2 regions of the Nocardia sp. NPDC055002 genome follow, and region 2 is predicted to be linked to the other one. Evidence: riboswitches for the same ligand, from Rfam matches in the RefSeq annotation. Region 2 holds a riboswitch; the other holds the start of a gene.

Region 1 (3,406 bases), on a different contig from region 2:
GGTGACCGTGTGCTCCACCTGGATGCGCGGGTTCATCTCGATGAACACGTGGTTGCCGCGCTCGTCCAGGAGGAACTCCACGGTGCCCGCGTTGATGTAGCCGATCTGACGGGCGAAGGCCACCGCGTCGGCGCAGATACGCTCGCGCAGTTCCGGTGACAGGTTCGGGGCGGGCGCGAGCTCGATCACCTTCTGGTGGCGACGCTGCAGCGAACAGTCCCGCTCGAACAGGTGCATGACATTGCCGTGCTGGTCGGCCAGGATCTGCACCTCGATGTGGCGCGGGTTCACCACCGCCTGCTCGAGGAACACCGTCGGATCGCCGAACGCCGACTCCGCTTCGCGCGACGCGGCTTCGATCGACTCACGCAGCTGCTCGGGTGCGGCCACCCGGCGCATGCCACGACCACCGCCACCGGCGACGGCCTTGACGAAGATCGGGTATTCGAGTTCGGCCGAGGCGGTGAGCAATTCGTCGATATCGGCCGAGGGCTCGCTGGACTTCAGGGTCGGCAGTCCGGCCGCCTTCGCCGCCGCGATGGCCGTGGCCTTGTTGCCCGCCATCTCCAGGATCTCGGCGGTGGGGCCGATGAAGGTGATGCCCGCGGCGGCACAGGCCGCGGCGAGGTCGGGGTTCTCCGACAGGAAGCCGTAGCCGGGGTAGATCGCGTCGGCGCCGGCGGCCACCGCTGCGTCGATGATGGCCTCGATCGACAGATACGCGCGAACGGGATGACCCTCTTCGCCGATCTGATAGGACTCGGCCGCCTTCAGGCGATGCACGGAATTGCGATCCTCGTACGGGAACACCGCGACCGTTCCGATGCCGAGTTCGTAGGCCGCGCGGAAGGCACGGATAGCGATCTCACCACGATTTGCGACCAAGACTTTCGAGAACATTGGCCTACGGTACCCGGCCACGAGCCGGGGCCGGACACGCAAGGTGGCTTCGCAGCAATCTTCACACCGCACACCCGCCTACCTGCGAAGTTGCGTTCATCGGGCCGTCACATCTCACCGTGCGCAGCGGTGCGCGGTGCGCACGGACGGCGTGGGCGCAACCGCAGGTCACGGCCGTGTTCGGGATGGGGCGGTGACCCGTGGCCCCGCCGAGGGCCTATGCTGAGCGGGCAGCTGGTTCGCGTGCGCGGTGGAAGAGTCGGAGCCCCGACCTCCCGCGTAAGCGTCGAAACCCGGGTGCGGATCATGTTCCGCACCGGGTGAGAGGGAACCCGGTGAGAATCCGGGACTGTCCCGCAGCGGTGAGCAGGAACGACCGCCGTCATCAGCACTGGGCTGCACGCCTGGGAAGCGACGGCCAGTAGGTCGGTCGATCACACGACCGGTGCCCGCGAGTCCGAAGACCTGCCGACTGTGCCGGATACGCCGTATCCGGCGGCCACCGCCTCGTGGATCGGGCGCGCGGACCACCGATGCCGACCTGTCGTATCTTCTCGCGACTCTGTCGGCTGTGTGGCGTGTGCCCGCGAAAAGGCGGCGGCTCTCCCTGCACGACACTGGAGAATCTCCGTGACTGTTTCGCATACCCCGTTCACCGCAACGGTTCTCGGTCTACCGCGAGTGGGCCCGAACCGGGAACTCAAGCGCGCCACCGAGTCCTACTGGGCGGGCCGCGCCGATGCCGCGCATCTGCACGCGGTCGGCCGTCAGCTCCGTCGCGCCCAGCTCACCGAACTCGCCGCGGCCGGATTGGATTCGGTGCCGGTGGGCACCTTCTCCTACTACGACCAAATGCTCGACACCGCGGAGCTGCTGGGCGCACTGCCGGCGCGGGTCGCCGCAATCGCCGATCCGCTCGACCGCTATTTCGCGGCCGCGCGCGGCACCGACGCGGTCGCTCCGCTGGAGATGACCAAGTGGTTCGACACCAACTACCACTACCTGGTGCCCGAAATCGACGCGGCCACCACCTTTTCCCTGCACCCGGGCAAGCTGCTGACCGAACTCGACGAGGCGATCGAGCTCGGGGTCCCCGCACGGCCGGTCGTGATCGGTCCGATCACCTTCCTGAAGCTCGCCAAGGCCGTCGACGGCGCCGCGCTGGAGCGGCTGCCCGAGCTCGTGCCGCTGTACCTCGACCTGCTGGCCCAGCTGGCGGACGCGGGCGCGCGGTGGGTACAGATCGATGAGCCGGTGCTGGTCACCGACCTGACGGAGGCGGAGCTCGCTCTGGTCGGCCAGACCTACGGTGCGTTGTCGGCCGCGCAGAACCGCCCCGCGATCCTGGTCGCCACCTACTTCGGGCACCCCGATGCCGCACTGGCGGCGCTGGCCGACACCGAAATCGAGGGTATCGCTCTCGATTTCACGGCGGGCGCCGTCGTCTCGGCGGTCGCGGCACTGCCCGCGCTGTCCCGCAAGCTCGTGGTGGCGGGTGTGGTCGACGGCCGCAATATCTGGCGCGCCGACCTCGACGCCACCCTCGGCACCCTGGACGACCTGCTCGGCAGCGCCGACGCGGTGGCGGTGTCGAGTTCGTGCTCGCTGCTGCACGTGCCGTATTCGCTGACCCCGGAGACCGGGCTGGACGAACGGCTGCGCTCGTGGCTGGCCTTCGGCACCGAGAAGGTCGGCGAGGTGCGCGTCCTGGCCACCGCCCTCACCGCGGGTGCCGACGCCGTCGCCGACGAGCTGGCCACGGCCCGCGCCGCCGCCGACTCACGCCGGACCGATCCGCGTCTGCACAACGACCAGGTCCGCGGCCGGCTGGCCGCGCTCGACGAGAACGACCTGACCCGCTCCCCCGCCGACGAGCGTCGCGCCCTGCAGCGCGATCACCTCGACCTGCCGGTGCTGCCGACCACCACCATCGGCTCCTACCCGCAGACCTCGACCATCCGGCTGGCCCGTGCCGCGCTGCGCAAGGGCGAGATCGACCACGCCGAGTACGTGCGGCGGATGCGGGCCGAGATCGCCGACGTGATCACCCTGCAGGAGAAGCTCGGTCTCGACGTGCTGGTGCACGGTGAACCCGAACGCAACGACATGGTGCAGTACTTCGCCGAACTGCTCGACGGTTTCGCCGTCACCGAGGCGGGCTGGGTGCAGTCCTACGGCACCCGCTGCGTGCGTCCGCCGATCCTGTTCGGCGATGTCACCCGGCCCGAGGCGATGACGCTGTCGTGGATCGGGTACGCCCAGTCGCTGACCACCAAGCCGGTCAAGGGCATGCTCACCGGCCCGGTGACCATTCTGGCGTGGTCGTTCGTCCGCGACGACCAGCCGCTGGATGACTCGGCCCGCCAGGTCGCGCTCGCCATCCGGGACGAGACCGTCGACCTGGAAGCCCAGGGCGCGCGGATCATCCAGGTCGACGAGCCCGCCCTGCGCGAGCTGCTGCCGCTGCGCGCGGCCGAACAGCCTGCCTACCTGCGGTGGTCGGTGG
Region 2 (3,406 bases):
CGGGTTGCGGGTGAGCCCCTGCATCACCGCGCCCGCCAGCGCCAACGCGACACCGGCGAGGAGTCCCGCGACAGTTCTGGGCAGCCTGATGTAGCGCACGACCCGGTCGGTGTCGGTCCCCTGGAAATCGGTGAACGCGACCACGGCCTGGTCGAGGGTGAGCGGGTGCGAGCCGATCAGGATGGACGCGACGCAGACAGCCACCAGCGCGGCACCGGCCACCATCGGACCGGCGCCGCGAGCGGTGCGCGTCACCGCCGGAACAGCTCGGGATGAATCAGGGCGGCGACCAGTTCGGTCGAGTGCGCGATCCGCACCCCTGCCGCCCGGTCGGCGAACAGGAACGGGTGCACAGTCGCATTCCGCACGGCCGCCAGATTCGCGAACGCCGGGTTTGCGACGATCTTGTCGACCTGGGGCTGACCGTCGGCGCGCGTGTAGGTCGCCTTGCAGCACAGACTGGTCAGGATGATGTCGGGGTCACGGGCGATGAGCTCTTCCGCGCCGACGGGCACGTTGCGTTTCGTGGTGAGATCGGCGAAGGCATTCACGCCACCGGCGGCCTCGATGATCTGGGTGATGAAGTCGATGCCGCCTGCCACGGTGTAGGAGCCGTCGTCTTTGGGGGTGACGACCGCGACCCGCGGCTTCCCGGCGTTGCCGACCTTGGCCCGGATCGCGTCGATTCGTGAACTCAGCTGCGTGACAACTTCTTCGGCGCGCTCGGAGGTGCCCCACAGGGCACCGAGGTCGCGCAGGTCGGCGTACACGTTGTCGAAGCGCACGGTATCGGGGTCGATCGCCTCATCGGCGAGCCCGTCGGCGCTCGGGCACAGCGGACTCAGCACCCAGGTGCGCACACCCAATTCGTGCAGGCTTGCCCTGGTACCGACGCTGTTCTGCGCCGAGGAGGCGAACACCCCGTTGAAACCCGACATGACGAAGTCGGGTCGCTGGGCGAGCAGTTCGTCGCGACTGGGCAGCTTCTCGACGTATGGCGAGCGCGCCTGCGCGCCGGCATATTCCGCGAGCACGGCGGAGTCCAGGAATGCTGTCCCCACCAGCCGATCGGTGACACCGAGCGCGTGCGCGATCTCGATCGAGGGCTGATACGCCGCGTAGATCCGCTGCGGTGGGCCGTCGACGGCGACGTCGATCCCACAGTTCACGCGGGTGACGGCAGCTGCGCCGCCCGCGTCGGAGAGGGGTTGCACACCACAACCGGTGACAACAATCGTGCAGGCGAGCAACGCGCCGGAACGTAGGCGCGCGAAAACAGAGCGGGTCAAGAGTCGGCCTTCCAGGTCCTCGTGGAATGGGGTACTGCGTAGCCGTGGCCGGTCTCCTGGCTGACGGGATAGTGCGCGGTGAATCCACCTTCCCAGGGCAGGACCCCAGTGGCTCCGGATGACAGACGTCGTCCGAATCGATTCACAACTCCCGATCACAGTGGCGAGGGCCGCACCGGTTCTACACCGGTTTCCCGAACACCACGGCTGGTGAACTGTAGCAACGTCGACCTCAGCGAGGGGTCGGCGCCGGGGCCTGTGCTCGAGCGCGGTCTCCGGATCCGATCCACAGCCGACTCCCAGCCGGGTCCCACCGGGCTCGACGGTTGCGCCGCGAAGATTCAGCTATCGGCCGAGCACTTCGGCCGGCCGACGATCTCGGCGGTGAGATCGAAGATCAGGAGGAACGCGCATGAGGATGAAATCGACACTGGCCAAGACCGCGGTGGCGAGCACGCTGGCACTCGGGGTGCTCGGCGCGACAGCGAGCGTGGCGAGCGCGGATCCGGGTGGGCACGACCAGCAGCGGCCCGAGCAGAGTCAGGAGCACCGGCCGCAGCAACAGCCGGAGCATCACCGAAACGACGCGCCGCAGCACGGTTTCTGGTTCTTCGGCACCTGGGTCCCCCTGCCCTGAACCCCCACCGCAGACCCGGTGCCCGCCGGGCCTGCGGTGCTCGTTGCTACGAGTTGCGCTGCGGGACTTGGCTATCCAGCTCACGAACCCCATCCGTGCTCCTGCCGGTGACGAATGGATTGCAGGCGGGTCGGCACCGTATAACCGGTACCATTCACTCCCCTGAAGCCGACCCGCCTGCTTTTCACCAGCTCCTGTCCGGCCATCGATGCTGGTCGACATCAGCCGGCGCGGTTACGGGCGGCGCACCGATACGCTGGCAGGTGTGACCGACAGTGCGCCTGCGAAACCGCGTGGTCCGGCGCGGTCACCGGTGGTCTGGATCCGGCCGGGTCATGCCGGGTATATCGGGCCCGAACTCGGCGTCGACCTGCATTCCACCTCTGTCGCGGTACTCAGCGTCGGGCTCGACGGGCCGTTCGTCCTCGAGACCGCCACCCACGGTGAGATCCTCACTCGTAGCGCGTACGCCCCGGCTCGCGCGGTGCACCGGGTGAACACCCTCGATAAACCGATCCTGCTCCTGTGGTCGCATGCCTCGGCCATCGAAGGACAGATGGCGACCACCGAGGGCCCCTACGGATTCGACCACCTTCGCGAGCGCGAACTGGTCGAGCAGTGCCGTCTACCGGACACGGACCCGGGTCGGATCGTGGCGCTGGCCGGCGCCGGTCCCCCTGCCGAGATCGATCCGCGCATCGAGCGCGTCGCGGCCGCGATCCGACAACACCCGGATCGGGCGTTCCGGGCCGAACCGATCGCCGCGAATCTCGGCCTGTCCACCTCGCACTTCCTGCGATTGTTCGTCCAGCAGTACGGGACCACTTTCCGCCGATACCAGCAGTGGGCCCGCGTCCTGCACGCGATGCGCGACGTCGCCGCCGGCCACGATCTGACCCGATCGGCGACGGACGCGGGGTTCGCCACACCCTCCCATTTCAGCGAAACCTTCCACCGCATGTTCGGGATGTCCGCCACGGCGGCCCTGCGCTCGGGGTTCCGATTCGACCTCGAAACCACACCTGCACCCTGACAGCTGGGGGCCGATCAGCTACCCGGCTCGCCATTCGGACAAAGAGACAGCCTCACGACTGGTCGGACACAGCGATAGCCGCCGGGTTCGTGGCATCGCGGATCACGCGCAGGCCGGTGATCAAGCCGTCGAGTTGAGTGGGGGTCAGCAGGCCGGTGAGCCATTGCTCGAGGGCGGCCAGGTAGTCGGGAAGGACCTGTTCGAGGCGGCGGATGCCGGCGTCGGTCAAGGCCGCGTAGGCACTGCGGCGGTCGGTCGGGTCGAGCTGGCGTTCTATCAGTCCCGCGGCGGCCAGGCGGTCGACAACACGGGTGACGCCGCTGGTCGAGAGCTCGGTTTGGGTGGCGAGATCCGACATCCGCAGGCGGCGATTCGGGGAGCGACTCAGTCTCAGCAGGGCATTGAGGTCCAGACCGGAAAGGCCGTGTGCTTTCCAGGTCGGCTCGA

Evidence for each region. A riboswitch is a leader RNA that binds a small molecule or an ion and turns the genes downstream of it on or off. The one in region 2 is predicted to bind cobalamin.
Region 1: another riboswitch for cobalamin. It lies ahead of metE (5-methyltetrahydropteroyltriglutamate--homocysteine S-methyltransferase); the one in region 2 lies ahead of ACWF99_RS02570 (ABC transporter substrate-binding protein).

The regions. Positions count from the first base shown of each region.
Region 1 is NZ_JBSGWE010000006.1:144,993-148,398, reverse strand. It holds gene ACWF99_RS24295 (pyruvate carboxylase) at 1-900, opposite strand, end outside; cobalamin riboswitch at 1,202-1,387, shown strand; gene metE (5-methyltetrahydropteroyltriglutamate--homocysteine S-methyltransferase) at 1,525-3,406, shown strand, end outside.
Region 2 is NZ_JBSGWE010000001.1:536,201-539,606, forward strand. It holds gene ACWF99_RS02565 (FecCD family ABC transporter permease) at 1-255, opposite strand, end outside; gene ACWF99_RS02570 (ABC transporter substrate-binding protein) at 252-1,289, opposite strand; cobalamin riboswitch at 1,319-1,510, opposite strand; gene ACWF99_RS02575 (hypothetical protein) at 1,702-1,926, shown strand; gene ACWF99_RS02580 (helix-turn-helix domain-containing protein) at 2,192-2,959, shown strand; gene ACWF99_RS02585 (MarR family winged helix-turn-helix transcriptional regulator) at 3,012-3,406, opposite strand, start outside.